DNA from 4 places in the Lacticaseibacillus sp. 30 genome. Region 2 is predicted to be linked to each of the others. Evidence: predicted binding sites of a transcription regulator. Region 2 holds the regulator's gene; each other region holds the start of a gene.
What was found. Region 2 encodes LexA, which represses DNA repair genes until DNA is damaged. Its sites were predicted from a motif close to CNAACANNTGTTNG; they were not measured.
Positions count from the first base shown of each region.

Region 1: a site for LexA is predicted at 2,129-2,142, ahead of ACWPAB_RS12380 (glycoside hydrolase domain-containing protein). Genes of this name have one in related genera too.
Region 3: a site for LexA is predicted at 2,111-2,124, ahead of recA (recombinase RecA). Genes of this name have one in related genera too.
Region 4: a site for LexA is predicted at 1,814-1,827, ahead of ACWPAB_RS07865 (replication-associated recombination protein A). Genes of this name have one in related genera too.

Region 1 is NZ_JBSOQX010000021.1:40,416-43,619, forward strand. Features, by position in the region: gene ACWPAB_RS12380 (glycoside hydrolase domain-containing protein) at 1-2,077, opposite strand, end outside; gene ACWPAB_RS12385 (sulfite exporter TauE/SafE family protein) at 2,422-3,195, opposite strand.
Region 2 is NZ_JBSOQX010000012.1:89,666-92,869, forward strand. Features, by position in the region: gene ACWPAB_RS09335 (AEC family transporter) at 1-534, shown strand, start outside; gene ACWPAB_RS09340 (hypothetical protein) at 548-1,021, shown strand; gene lexA (transcriptional repressor LexA) at 1,152-1,778, opposite strand; gene ACWPAB_RS09350 (hypothetical protein) at 1,907-2,101, opposite strand; gene ACWPAB_RS09355 (AI-2E family transporter) at 2,603-3,204, shown strand, end outside.
Region 3 is NZ_JBSOQX010000015.1:54,404-57,607, reverse strand. Features, by position in the region: gene ACWPAB_RS10530 (aminotransferase-like domain-containing protein) at 1-406, shown strand, start outside; gene recA (recombinase RecA) at 711-1,904, opposite strand; gene ACWPAB_RS10520 (DUF554 domain-containing protein) at 2,305-3,003, shown strand; gene ACWPAB_RS10515 (DUF7679 family protein) at 3,162-3,204, opposite strand, start outside.
Region 4 is NZ_JBSOQX010000009.1:92,569-95,772, forward strand. Features, by position in the region: gene ACWPAB_RS07860 (acetate kinase) at 1-353, opposite strand, end outside; gene ACWPAB_RS07865 (replication-associated recombination protein A) at 411-1,757, opposite strand; gene ACWPAB_RS07870 (hypothetical protein) at 1,938-2,267, shown strand; gene ACWPAB_RS07875 (DUF805 domain-containing protein) at 2,340-3,204, opposite strand, start outside.

The DNA.
Region 1 (3,204 bases), on a different contig from region 2:
TAATAATTGTTGCTATTAATACAACAGCTCCTGCCGCCCAAGGAATCCACTCCAGGTTTGGTTCATGTTCAGAAACGGGAACATAAATTGGTTTATAATCCTCAGCTGGGATCCCCAATCCATTTGGTTTAGTGTATATCTCAATACTCAATGAGGTTGTAACATTTTCCTGTTGGCCGTTAGTAACAACTGTTGTTGTAGACTCACAGACCACTTTAAACCCCAACATTCCATTTTTAGTTGACATTCCAACCTTTAGATTTCCATTGCCAATCATTGGCCCCAGTGTACCAAGCAAAGCCGTAAAGTCAAAATTCCTTGCAGCTTCGTGCGCCTCTTTGAATTTATCGATCTCAGATTGTACTTGAGTGCCTAATTTGCCATTAGAAATTGTAAAACCTAGTGGAGCCCCACTGTCGTTGCTCGCAAAAGTACTTGATAGTTTAATATAAAACTCTGCCAAAATAGTTGACACATGAATTTCAGGGCCATCAACCTCTAAGGTCGGAATATCTGGTTGTAATGGTTTTAACTGATAGGCATTGTTAATTAAGGTTCGCGCAAACTCAAGGCGTACTGCGTTAGGATCCACTTTGAAAGTCCCGCTTCCCTGGTCTTTTCCTGAAGAAGCTACTTGGTCAATATCAACACCTGCAGCTGAGTATTCCACAAACTGATCAAATGCCCAATTTTGAGGCATCTTAAAACCTAGGTTTCCGCTCCATCCATATGACATATCAGCGACGTAGGAATAAAGAATATTGGTCCCCGATGCAGCGGTTACCCGATTACATACATTCCGTGTTCCATATATTCCAATTTTGAAAATACTATTGTTCATAGCTTGGCTAATACCACGGAAATAAGAAATAATTGTGCCATCTATATCGCCACTTTGAACATCCACATCAACTGCAAAGTAAATCGTAGTTGCAGCCGGAAACCCTAACTTAGCAGCAGTACTACTTGCAACAAATCCGTCATGAATTCCCTGCTGTAGACTAAAGTAATCAAACTCATAGCCACCATCTTCATATATTGGCACAACTTTTAGTCCAGCCTCAGTAAGATTTGCAAGTTCCGTGGAAGTCAAGTATTTATCACGTTCGGCAGCCCCTGCACCAACGCTGCCAGTTAGATAACGAGCAACTATTGAAAAATCGAATTGCTTTAGTTGTTTTGCCTGTGCAGCACTTAATTGAGTTGCTGTATCAAAAGTATTTGAATCACGATTAGTATTGCCGTTGCTAGTCAACAATCCTTTGATGACGGTTAGGTCAGCTGTGCTATTAAATGGCGGTAAATTCATAAACTTTCGAAAAGCTACCACTGCCGTTGCTACGTCTGAACTAAAATAGCCATCAAATGCCCCTGTATAAAAGCCGTTCACATACAAGCCGTATTGGATGACCTGGACAACGTCGCTATTGGCTCCCTGATTAACAGTAGGTGTAGCGGTAATTGTCCCTGGACCATAGTTACCATTTGCTTGCGCAGAACTCATACCGATTGCTCGTTGTAAGGCATAAATCAACGCTGTATTAGTTGCTCGTTGATAAACGCCATCACACGGCATCAATTCTTGTAATTCCCCAGAGAATTTACGGTTGAGCGCTTGCTGCATGGTTCGAACCTTAGCATCGCCGCTTGAAACTAAGACGAAAGCTGCCATGTCAAACAAAGCCGCCATAAATGCCACTGTCACAGAGCCATCAGCCGCAATGCCAGCATCTTGCTGAAGTTCTTTAACAGCATTAAGGGTATTATTCGTGAACTCATTATTAAAGTCTACTGGACTAATTCCTTTGCACCAGAAAGCCCCTTGAATGAGTTGAGCAATGTTCCCCTTATATCCTGGTTTCAGACTACCTACAACAGGTGCTAAAGCATTTTTGGTCGTATCGCCAAAGCCTTCACCAATAGCACTAATACCGATTTCGTGCTGTAATCCCATTCTCAGGCTATAAATTGTTGGCCAACCTGTTTGTCCGTTTTCTGGAGCTGCGACAAAGCCAGGAACACTACCATACGTTTTGTTGAGCCATTTTTGAACGGCTCGTACTGCTTCATCTGCCATTTTAAAGTCTCCTTTATTATCAATGTGTGCAACACGTCTGTTGCAGTATAACGAACATGTGTTCGGTATCACTCTACATCCATTGCATTCTTTTTTGCAAGGAAATGTTTTTGTTTTTGGGAGGAAGACCGTCTGCTCTTGACGCTCGATATTATCTCGGAAAGGCTTTGTAAAAAATTGCTGTGAATTGCTAAAAATATTGAAATAGAGTGGGTCATCAAAAAGGCTCGGCAGATATACAAGCATCTACCGAGCCTTTCACTTTATGGGTTCTATACCAATTCGCCAGGGAATCGGCTGTTTCGAAGGGACAAAAATAAATAATCCCATTTTTTGACCTATTCCTAAAGATAAGCCTGCGCAAATAACTTGGCTGCTAACAAAAAGGCTAAGGCTGCGATGATGAATCGTAACAGTTGAACCGGCAGGCGGCGGGCGATGATGGGGCCGATATAGCCACCGATGAACAGACCGATACCAAGCGGGATGACCATGAGCCATTCAATTTTGGTGGTGAAGGCGTAGATGACGGTGGCGATGGCATTGGCGGCGAATCCGGTCAGATTCTTCATAGAATTGGAGACGATGAATGGTTGATCAACGGTCAAGGTTAAGGTTGCCAGCATGACCACACCCGCAGCGGCCCCGAAATAGCCAGCATAGGCGCCAGTAACAAAAATGACGATGGTTTGAGCGGCTTCTTGTCCAAATGTTAAGGTGCGTGCAGGTTCTCCGGGACGATGTTCTTGAGTTGGCAGTCGGCCGCTGAAGAGTAGTAACAGGCCCGCGGCAATGATGAAGAAAGGCACAACTTTTTCAAATGTGGCTGCCGGGGCGATCAGCAACAAGGCACTGCCAAAAATACTACCAAGTGATACCAGTAAGATCAGCCGCCAGAGAAATTTACCGCGGCCACGGAGTTCTGGCAGTGAGGATACAGCCGAGCCAACCCCAGTAAAAACGAGTGCTGCGGTATTTGTGACGTTAGCAATGACCGGCGGCACGCCAATTGCAAGCAAGGCTGGGTACGAAACCAGTGAAGCCAAGCCAGCTAAAGTAGACGTTAGTCCAGCACCGATCCCGGCAATCAGTAGAAAGGCAAAGATCGAAAAATTCATATTGCTCCT
Region 2 (3,204 bases):
ACCACCATTTTTTGGACCATCGGCGTTTACCTTATTCAAGGTGACGGCCCGCGCCCAGCTAAATTTGATTTGAAAAAGGCACTTGGGAAAGTGTTCTCACCGCCGTTACTCGGTTTTATGTTAGGGATTGTGCTTGTGCTTTTAAAAATCAAATTGCCGACTTTCTTGATGGCCGATCTGACTTATATCGGTGCCTTAACTGTTCCCGGCTCCATGTTCTTCATTGGCATTGCTTTGCATCAAGCAGGCTGGGGTAAATTAAGAATCAGCAAAGAAGCTTTGGGTATTTTCAGTGGCCGCTTCCTCTTTGCACCGTTACTTATGACGGCGCTTGTCGCCTTCGCCCCTGTCCCAACTTTGATGAAACAAATCTTTATTTTGCAATCTTGCATGCCGGTCATGACCAATGCGCCTGTTGTTGCCAAACTGTACGATGCGGATTCCGATTACGCTGCTATCATGGTCACCGAAACAACGCTGCTTTCGATGATCGTGATCCCAATCGTGATGACTTGCATCCAGTTCATTCACTAGGAGTTGCTGTCGAATGAAAAAGCGCTATCTGCTACTAGCAGCAATCTTGATCTTATCAGGTTGCTCACAAACTACCTCAACCCCCAAAAAGACAACATCATCATCGAGCGCAACATCACAAGCGCGCACGGTCAAAAAAACTGTTCCGAAAGCAACCTTAGGTACATTGGTTGGCCATGCGTTCGTCCAAACAAAAGATGCTACCAAAGCAATTCGAGTCACCTCATCCACCAGCGGCTACTATCTTGAAACATTAGCCAATCGAGATGGTGTCTTTGAAAGTACTGATAGTGGTATTTTTGCTGCTGATTTGACCCTCAAAGGCCGAATCTTCACCTTCACTGGTAAAGCGCAGCCGCAAGCCTCTGCTAATACGATACAATTTCAATTAACAAAAACCGGTAACTTAAAGCAGTTGCCCGATGGTCCCGTTTATAAAAGGGTGCCACAAGACGATCTCGATCGCCTCGCCCAACAAAACCAATAAAGTGTCTGAGCAAAAAGACATCAGCCGTGATCCTATATTTTGTGGGATCACAGCTGATGTCTCTTTTGTTGATGGTACATTTTTAATTGGATTTAAGTTGCCATGCCTAGTCATTCACGACTTCAAATGGTTAAACTAATGCCGGCCGATATAAACTCACAACGATGCCAAGAATCGTTACATCCGGGAAAAACATATCATCCATACTGTCATTTTCAGGATGTAACCGAATGCCGTTCTTTTCTTTATAAAATCGCTTGACAGTGGCTTCATCTTCCTCAGTCATTGCAACAACAATTTGCCCATTCTCTGCGTCATTCTGCTTCTTGACAATAATCTGGTCACCATCTAAAATGCCGATTTTGATCATTGAATTACCTTGAACTCGCAACATGAATAATTCGTCAGCGGCATACGGAAGATCGTCTGGTACCGGAAAATAATCATCGATATTTTCGATGGCCGTAATCGGGACCCCTGCAGCAACTGTGCCGACGATCGGAATACCGTGATCCTGAACGCCAATGAAGTCACGTCCGGCTGAGGTCACTTCAAGCGTCCGCGGCTTCGCTGGATCCTTAGCAATAAGTCCCGCCGCTAACAATTTCTCCAAGTACGCTGCCACCGTGCTTGACGAACTTAGACCGACTGATTTGCCGATTTCGCGAACCGTGGGCGGGTACCCATGATCCTCGATTGCATCATAGATTGATTGTAAAATTTGTTTCCAACGTTTCTGACTTGCTTGTGTTGGCATCCGCTCACCGCCTCAGTTCTAATTGATTACACAAAGCATACCAAAGCGAACGAACGTTTGCAATGATTTTATGCCTAAATAGCAAAAAAGTCCACAGATAAAAAGCATCTGTGGACCTCATCCTTAAATTAATTATGCAATAATGGCATCTTATGCATCTGACGCCGATCACATCTGCTTTTGATGACCGCGTAGAAGAAACTCAAGAAAATATCAAGCGCGATTAACAAAATGCCGGCTGTCGCAAAGTTGCTGAATAACAGCAAGGTTGCCACGAGGGTCAGAGTAATTAATGTCCATTTTGCGCCCCGTAGGATTGTCATGTGGGGTCACTCCTCTCCGTATCGGATAAACCGACATATACTCACCGTTTTGGTTGTGACTCTAATCATACCCAATTTTTGAGTTTTGTAAAGCCTTTGTATACATAAAATTTACATTTGATGCCTTTATTTAGGGTTTTTAAAGATTTGTAACGATTATTCCATGTTGTTTGTAAATTTTATGTAATCTTTTTTAACATCAAATCAATCCGCTTTTAACACGGCTATCCTCGAAATATGACCATGAGTCGAGTATCATTAATGGTACAGAGCGTGAACAGGCACATTTAGAAACCGAAGCATAAGTGGCCTCCAACCTAAATGGCCGGGCTTGGGTCATTTAGGTTGGAGGTCCTTATGTGCAGGTTTCTGTGCCTGTGAACGCGTTTTAATGAGCGTGAACAGGGCCCCCGCAAATCTGGCTAGTCGCTCTCATCGTTTGTTATTGTCATGAAGCTTATACATCCAACAGGTATTACAATTGTAGAGGAGGGTACCCCCTTGAAACATACCGACTCGTGGCTCTATCGCCGCTTTCTTAATAGCAAGTTTATGATCCTGCTAGTTGACTTGTTACTGGCATTGCTCGTGATTTTCGTTTTCACTAAAATTGCGTGGGTTTTCCAGCCAGTACTGGATTTTCTCGGGATTATCGCGCCACCGTTTATCTTTGCCGGCATTCTCTTCTACCTTACTGTCCCGATTATTAATCGATTAGAAAAGTTCGGACTTCATCGTGGCTGGGCAATTGGCCTGCTATTCATTGTGCTGATCGGTTTGTTGGCCTGGGGATTGTTGCGCTTCATTCCAGCAGTAAGCAATCAAATTACCAGTATTGTCCATTCAGCGCCGCAAATCTTTGATGAAATTGGCAAATGGTTGGATAATCTGAATGACCAGCAGAATATTCTCTCACAGCATGATCTCAATGAGATTGCAGCAGAAGTGCAAAGTTTCTTCACTGGTAAACAAGGTGCCTTCGTAACCGGCACAATTTCTCAACTGCAGAACTTAATTGGCATTGTTGGTAATGTCGTCATCACCATTTCAACAGCGCCAATCATTCTTTTCTTCATGTTAAAAGACGGCGACAAATTTACGCC
Region 3 (3,204 bases), on a different contig from region 2:
TCTGGTAATGCACGGGATCAATACCTATATGGAAAATAACGATCTTGATGCACATATCAGGGAAATTCAGGATTGCTATCGTGAGAAAAAGAATGCCATGGTGGCAGCGATGAAGCGCTATCTGCCAGAAGAAGCGCACTTCACTAATCCTGACGGCGGCTTCTTTATCTGGCTCACCATGCCAGCCGGCTTCGATATGGGCGCGTTCATGAAAGAACACCTATTACCAGAAGCCAATATCTCCTATGTGCCATCAACCAATCTATATGCGACAGCGGCTTTGTCCAACGGTGCCCGGTTGAACTTCACTGGTCCTAGTCTGGCGCAAATTGATACCGGCATGAAAGCTTTGGGTGCAGCATTAAAGGTTGCTTTGCAACACAATCTGGTTGCCGAACAAGCCTAGGCTATAACGCTTTCAAAAAAACTCGGTTAACCTTAACAAAATGACAACGTAACGATCACATTTTCGTCACACTTTGCCGGTAGTATTAACAGCATAGAAGTGAGCCACCCACTCATTCCTAAACCCCAACCTAATTTTCATTTTTCTCCTCCAAAGAAAAATCGGTGATTGGCCCCCATCCGATCACCCAATAACAAAAACGCCCGCTGCGATGGTAGCGGGCATTTTTGTGTTTTGAAGACAAAAAATCGCCGCACACTTTCTCAAAGTGTAAACGGCGATTAATCAAACATCCATCAGTTGCTTAAACTAACCGATCAACCCCGAAGCTGGCAGGGTCATCTTTCTTGTCGGCTTTCTTTTCAGTATCAGTGGTCGTTGTTTTTTCGGTCTTTTTATCAGCAGATGCCTGATCGTCTTTCTTATCATCCTGCTTCTCATCGGTTTCTTCAGGCTTCTTTGGCGCAACTTGTTCACGAATCTTTTCTTCAATTTCCTTAGAAATTTCCGGATGTTCATCCAAGTAGTGAGATGCGTTGACAAGTCCTTGGCCCAAACGTTCCTTGCCATAGTTATACCAAGAGCCAGACTTGGTGATGACGTCAATGTCATTGTCTTTATCGGTTGCCAAGTTAATCATATCGGTATTGTGTTCAATCCCGTGACCAAATGACATCGTGGTTTCAACCGATTTAAACGGCGGTGCGACCTTATTCTTAGTGACTTTCAGTTTGCTAGCGAAGCCGACAACATCTTTGCCGTCTTTCACCTGCTGCCCACGCTTGACTTCAATCCGCACAGACGCATAGAATTTCAAGGCACGACCGCCCGGTGTCACTTCTGGGTTGCCAAACATCACGCCAACTTTTTCACGCAATTGGTTAATGAAAATAACCAGCGTATTGGTATTATTGATCGAACCGGCCATCTTCCGCAGTGCCTGCGACATCAGCCGGGCTTGCAAGCCCACATGGCTATCCCCGATGGCACCTTCAATTTCAGCCTTGGGAACCAAGGCTGCGACAGAGTCAATGACAACAATATCAACAGCCGCTGATTCAATCAGCATTTCAGCAATTTCAAGCCCCTGTTCCCCAGAGTTTGGCTGAGACAACAGTAAGTCGTCAATATTTACGCCAAGTTCCGCCGCATACTTCGGGTCCATCGCATTTTCGGCGTCAATGTAAGCCGCCTTGCCGCCTGATTTCTGCAATTCGGCAATAGTCTGCAACGCAATCGTTGTTTTCCCGGTACTTTCAGGACCATAGACTTCAACGATTCGGCCACGTGGTAACCCGCCGACACCGAGTGCAAGATCCAAGGATAAAATGCCTGTTGAGACGACATCAACCTTCAGTTCTGGTCGATCGCCCATCTTCATGACGGCACCTTCACCAAAGGCTTTCTTGATCTTCTGAAGGGCTTTTTCTAGTTCGGTATCGCGATCTGTAGCATCGGATTTAGTATTATCATTCTTTGCGGTCGTTTTCTTAGCCATACTTGTCTCCTTAAATGCGCTCACTGGCGCAAAAGTCTGTGTGTAAGCACCTTGGTCACAATAGCTCAACCAGACCACTTATATCCCAGTCTTTAACCATGCCAGTGCACGCTTTGTCTTATAAAAATGCGCCAGCAGTTCCAAAAACCTGTGCACGCTATTTTAAACATATACATCCGAGTGTCAATTTACGCTGTCTCCATTATCGAACATGCGTTTGTTTTTTGCAAGCTTTTACGTTAAAAAAGTCATCCCCAAAAATTGTTTGCAGGTGACTGCTTTATTTTACCTGATACTGACACCTTTTTGGTAAAAATGACGCGTTATTTATGGCACACAAGCATGGTATGATGAGGCGATTGGCTTGATACTACAAAAATAGGTAAACGAGGAAAATGAAATGATGTTCATGGGTTCTATTGTCAATGGGTTGACGATTATCGGTGGCGGGCTCTTAGGCTTGATTCTCCACAGTATTAGCGATCATGCTAAAGATACTGTCACCAAAAGTCTTGGGCTTGGTACCTTCGCATTGGGCATTCAAATGGCCTTGCAGACAAAAAGTTTTATTGTTATGGTCCTCAGCCTTTGCCTTGGCGGCTTGATCGGTGAGTGGTTGCATATTGAAGATGGCATGAACCACCTCGGTTTGATGTTGGAACAGCGCTTTGCCCGCGGCAATCAGCATTTTGCGGAAGGGTTCGTGACCGCCACCCTGATTGCTGTCATCGGTGCCATGGGTATTTTAGGCGCGATTCAGGCGGGCGTTTCTGGAGACAATACCACGCTATATACTAAATCCGTCATGGACGGGTTCATGGCGATTATGCTGACCGCGTCACTCGGGGTTGGCGTGATCTTTTCCGCGTTGCCAGTGATCATTTATCAAGGCACAATCACACTCTTCGCCAGTTTTTTAGTCCAATTCGTTCCCAAGGCATTGATGACGAACGCACTCCGCGAAATTGGTGCAGTCGGCGGCTTAATGATCTTGGGGATTGGGTTAAACTTGATGGGCATTACTAAAATTCGTATTTCTAATCTGCTGCCTGGCTTGCTAGTCCTTGTTGCGATCCTAACTGGTCAGTATTTTCTATGATTAATGATTGAACCATTTAGGAGGAGGCTATTGGCAGATCATAAACTGACCGGTTTGAACGGTTGTGGTGATAAATCAAAGCAGATTTTTACCAAAAAAACGACCCCCTGCTTCACTGGCATGGGTCGTTTTTTTTTGGTAAAAGTGCCGATTATGATTCAGAAATTCGGAATGAGCCGCTGCTTTTGGCGATGGAAACGA
Region 4 (3,204 bases), on a different contig from region 2:
TAGTCACGCAGGTTTTGAATCTGCAACAAGGTAGCATCATCAACTACAACGGATTCGGCAAAAGTCTCCCCGCCGGCTACCACACGATGGCCCACACCAGTAATCTCATGCAGATGTTCAACCAACCCTAACGCCTTGATGTTACCCATCAAACTGGCGACGGCTTCTTGATAGTTAGCAATTGGCGTATCGCTTTCATATTTCTGCCCATCACCATACTTAATTTTAACTTTTGATTGCGGCTGTCCCAACCGATCAACCAAACCTTCTGCCAGCTGAACCTCAGCTGGCATATCAAAAAGCTTCCACTTCAGGGTTGAACTGCCTGCGTTGACTGCGAGAATTTTTGCCATTGTTTTTTTCCTCCTCTAAACGGGTAGTCGGATTGCCGCACACGTAATCGCACAGCATCATGACTTTTTCTTGGTTTTCGGCGAATCGGGGTCAGGGTGTTGCGCATGCCAGGCCTTGATCTGCTCTAGCCGTTCCTTGACCTTGGCTTCGCTGCCTTGAGTCGTGGGATGATAGTACGTTTTGCCGATAAGATTATCCGGCATGGTTTGCATGGTCGTTAGTTTATCTTTTGTGTTGTGAGCATATTGATAGTCCTTACCATAACCCAGATCCTGCATCAAATCCGTTACCCCATTTCGAATCTGAAGTGGAACTGGTTCGGCCAGCGTTTCGGTCGCATCTTTCTTTGCACCTTCATACGCTGTGTAGAGTGCATTCGATTTCGGTGCAAGTGCCAAATAGGTGACTGCATGTGTGAGATGAACCGTGCACTCAGGCATCCCAATAAATTGACACGCCTGATAAACAGCAATTGTAATCTCCAATGCGCGTGAGTCGGCCATTCCGATATCTTCGCTCGCAAATCGAACTAGCCGCCGAGCGACATACAAGGGGTCTTCCCCTGCTTCCAGCATTCGAGCCAGCCAATAAATGGCCGCATCAACATCGGAATTGCGCATTGATTTGTGTAATGCTGATATTAGATTATAGTGCTCCTCACCATTCTTGTCATACAATAAGGCTTTCTTCGTCAACAACTGGGCCACATCTGCTTGGGTGACCGTTATCACGCCGCCTTTGGTTTCGGCGTTTGTCACCGCCATCTCCAAGGTGTTCAAAGCGATTCGAGCATCCCCGTTAGCAAAATCAGCAATCTGGGCTAAGAGCTTTTTGCCGATCTTAACCTTCTGCAGACCATAACCGCGCGGATCTTTTAACGCTCGCTGTAACAGGTCAACCAATTCAGCACTGGTCAAGCCGTGCAACACGAAAACCCGCGTCCGTGACAAGAGCGCCGCATTGACTTCAAACGAAGGATTCTCGGTTGTCGCACCAATCAGGATAATGCTGCCGCGTTCGACATATGGCAGAAAGGCATCCTGCTGCGCCTTGTTGAAACGATGAATTTCATCAACAAACACAATAGTTTTCTGACCCAGCTCGCGATTCTGTTCAGCCTCTTTCATCACCTGCTTGATTTCTTTAATCCCGCTGGTGACTGCTGAAAATGTCACAAACTGTGCCTTCGTTCGCCGAGCAATGATCCGCGCCAATGTTGTTTTACCGACACCAGGCGGACCCCAGAAAATCATGGAACTAATCTCGTCATGTTCGATAAGATTGCTGAGCACCTTATCCTTCCCTAGCAAATGCGTTTGGCCGACAAACTCATCAAGCGTCTGTGGCCGCATACGACTCGCCAAAGGTTGGAAGTTACCATTTTGAAATAGACTTTGATCCATATGCTCACCTCCGATCAACGTCCAGACTTAATATTAAGCGTTTTCAGGCCGCGGCGCAAACATTCAATTGTTCTATTATTGTGTTACCATCATGATAAGTAAATTAATAACCAAACAGCGCTGCTGAATCACGCGTTTTGGCCACAGTAGCAAAGCACTTTAATCAGGAGGAATCACACCATGACACAAATGCCTTCATCACTACAAGGATTTCCAAAAGGTGAATTTGCAGCTTTTTCAACTGCAAAAATGACCCACTTCTTACCTTACTCACAAGAAACCAGCACTGACGACTTGAAAGGCTTCTTTGGCGCAAATTACCAATACCTCACCAAAACCCCGATTGGCCGTCTCAAAATTGACATCCCCAACACGGAGCAATTGATTGTACAATACGGTGAGATCATCGCTCGCTTCACCAATGGCAAATTCAAGATCATTGACAGCACCTACTTCCACAAAAACTTCAATGATCCGCTAGTAGATGAGGATGAAAAGGGTATCTATTAGCCAACGTTAGGAGACCTTTACTTCATTAAAAAATGCAGCCGCGGCTGCATTTTTTAATACCTTGAGTGGTGCTTATGCCTCGTCGTCACGAAACTTGGTTGGCAGAGCAAGAATGACAATCTGAACGATGATGAGGAGTAACGCAATTAAGCTTAACGGCACATTACCCGCATTTCGATCAAGAGTTGATAGAAATGCTGATACGACGTTGAAAGCAATCAACCACCATGGACTAACGCCTGCATCTTTGAATCGCCGCCAACCAACTGTCAACGCTGGCAGAGCTAACATTGACCACGCGTAAATGATGGCGAAAAGAATGAAAACGATGATGATTGCACCAGTCCCAAGCGAATTCACAAGATGGTCAACATTTTGGCTATTAAATCCGCTGACTGCCGCGCCACCAATAATAATTGACATAATTGAGAAGAGCATAAACAAAAAAGTAGGGATAATGATAATCACGCTAAACAGAATGCTCCACCAATATTGGCTGCGACTGGATTCACCAGTAAAGTCACCACCGCGGATAAAGAAGTCCTTAACCGCTGTACCAAAACCAACACCAATCGTACCGCGCGTGTTAGGTTGAGCCGGAAACGGAACAACTTTCTGTTCTCGACTCGGCAACAATAGAATGACCAAGTTAGCAATGCCGCCAATTAAAGGAAACAGCAATGCCAACCACCAACCCATGCCGTTAACCGCTAGTAACGGGCCAATAAAACTAATGATAATAATACCCAGATACCACCACGGACTAACTTTGGCGTCACGATAACGGCGAATCGTTAAGCTCAATTGTGGATAGCCAAGATACCCAAAGATTGAAAATGCCAACGTTGTCAGCGTGAACATGATATTGCTGCCTAACGAATGACTATCCATGAGAGAAAATGGAATCGCAATGCCGAACAGAACACCAGCAGCCAAC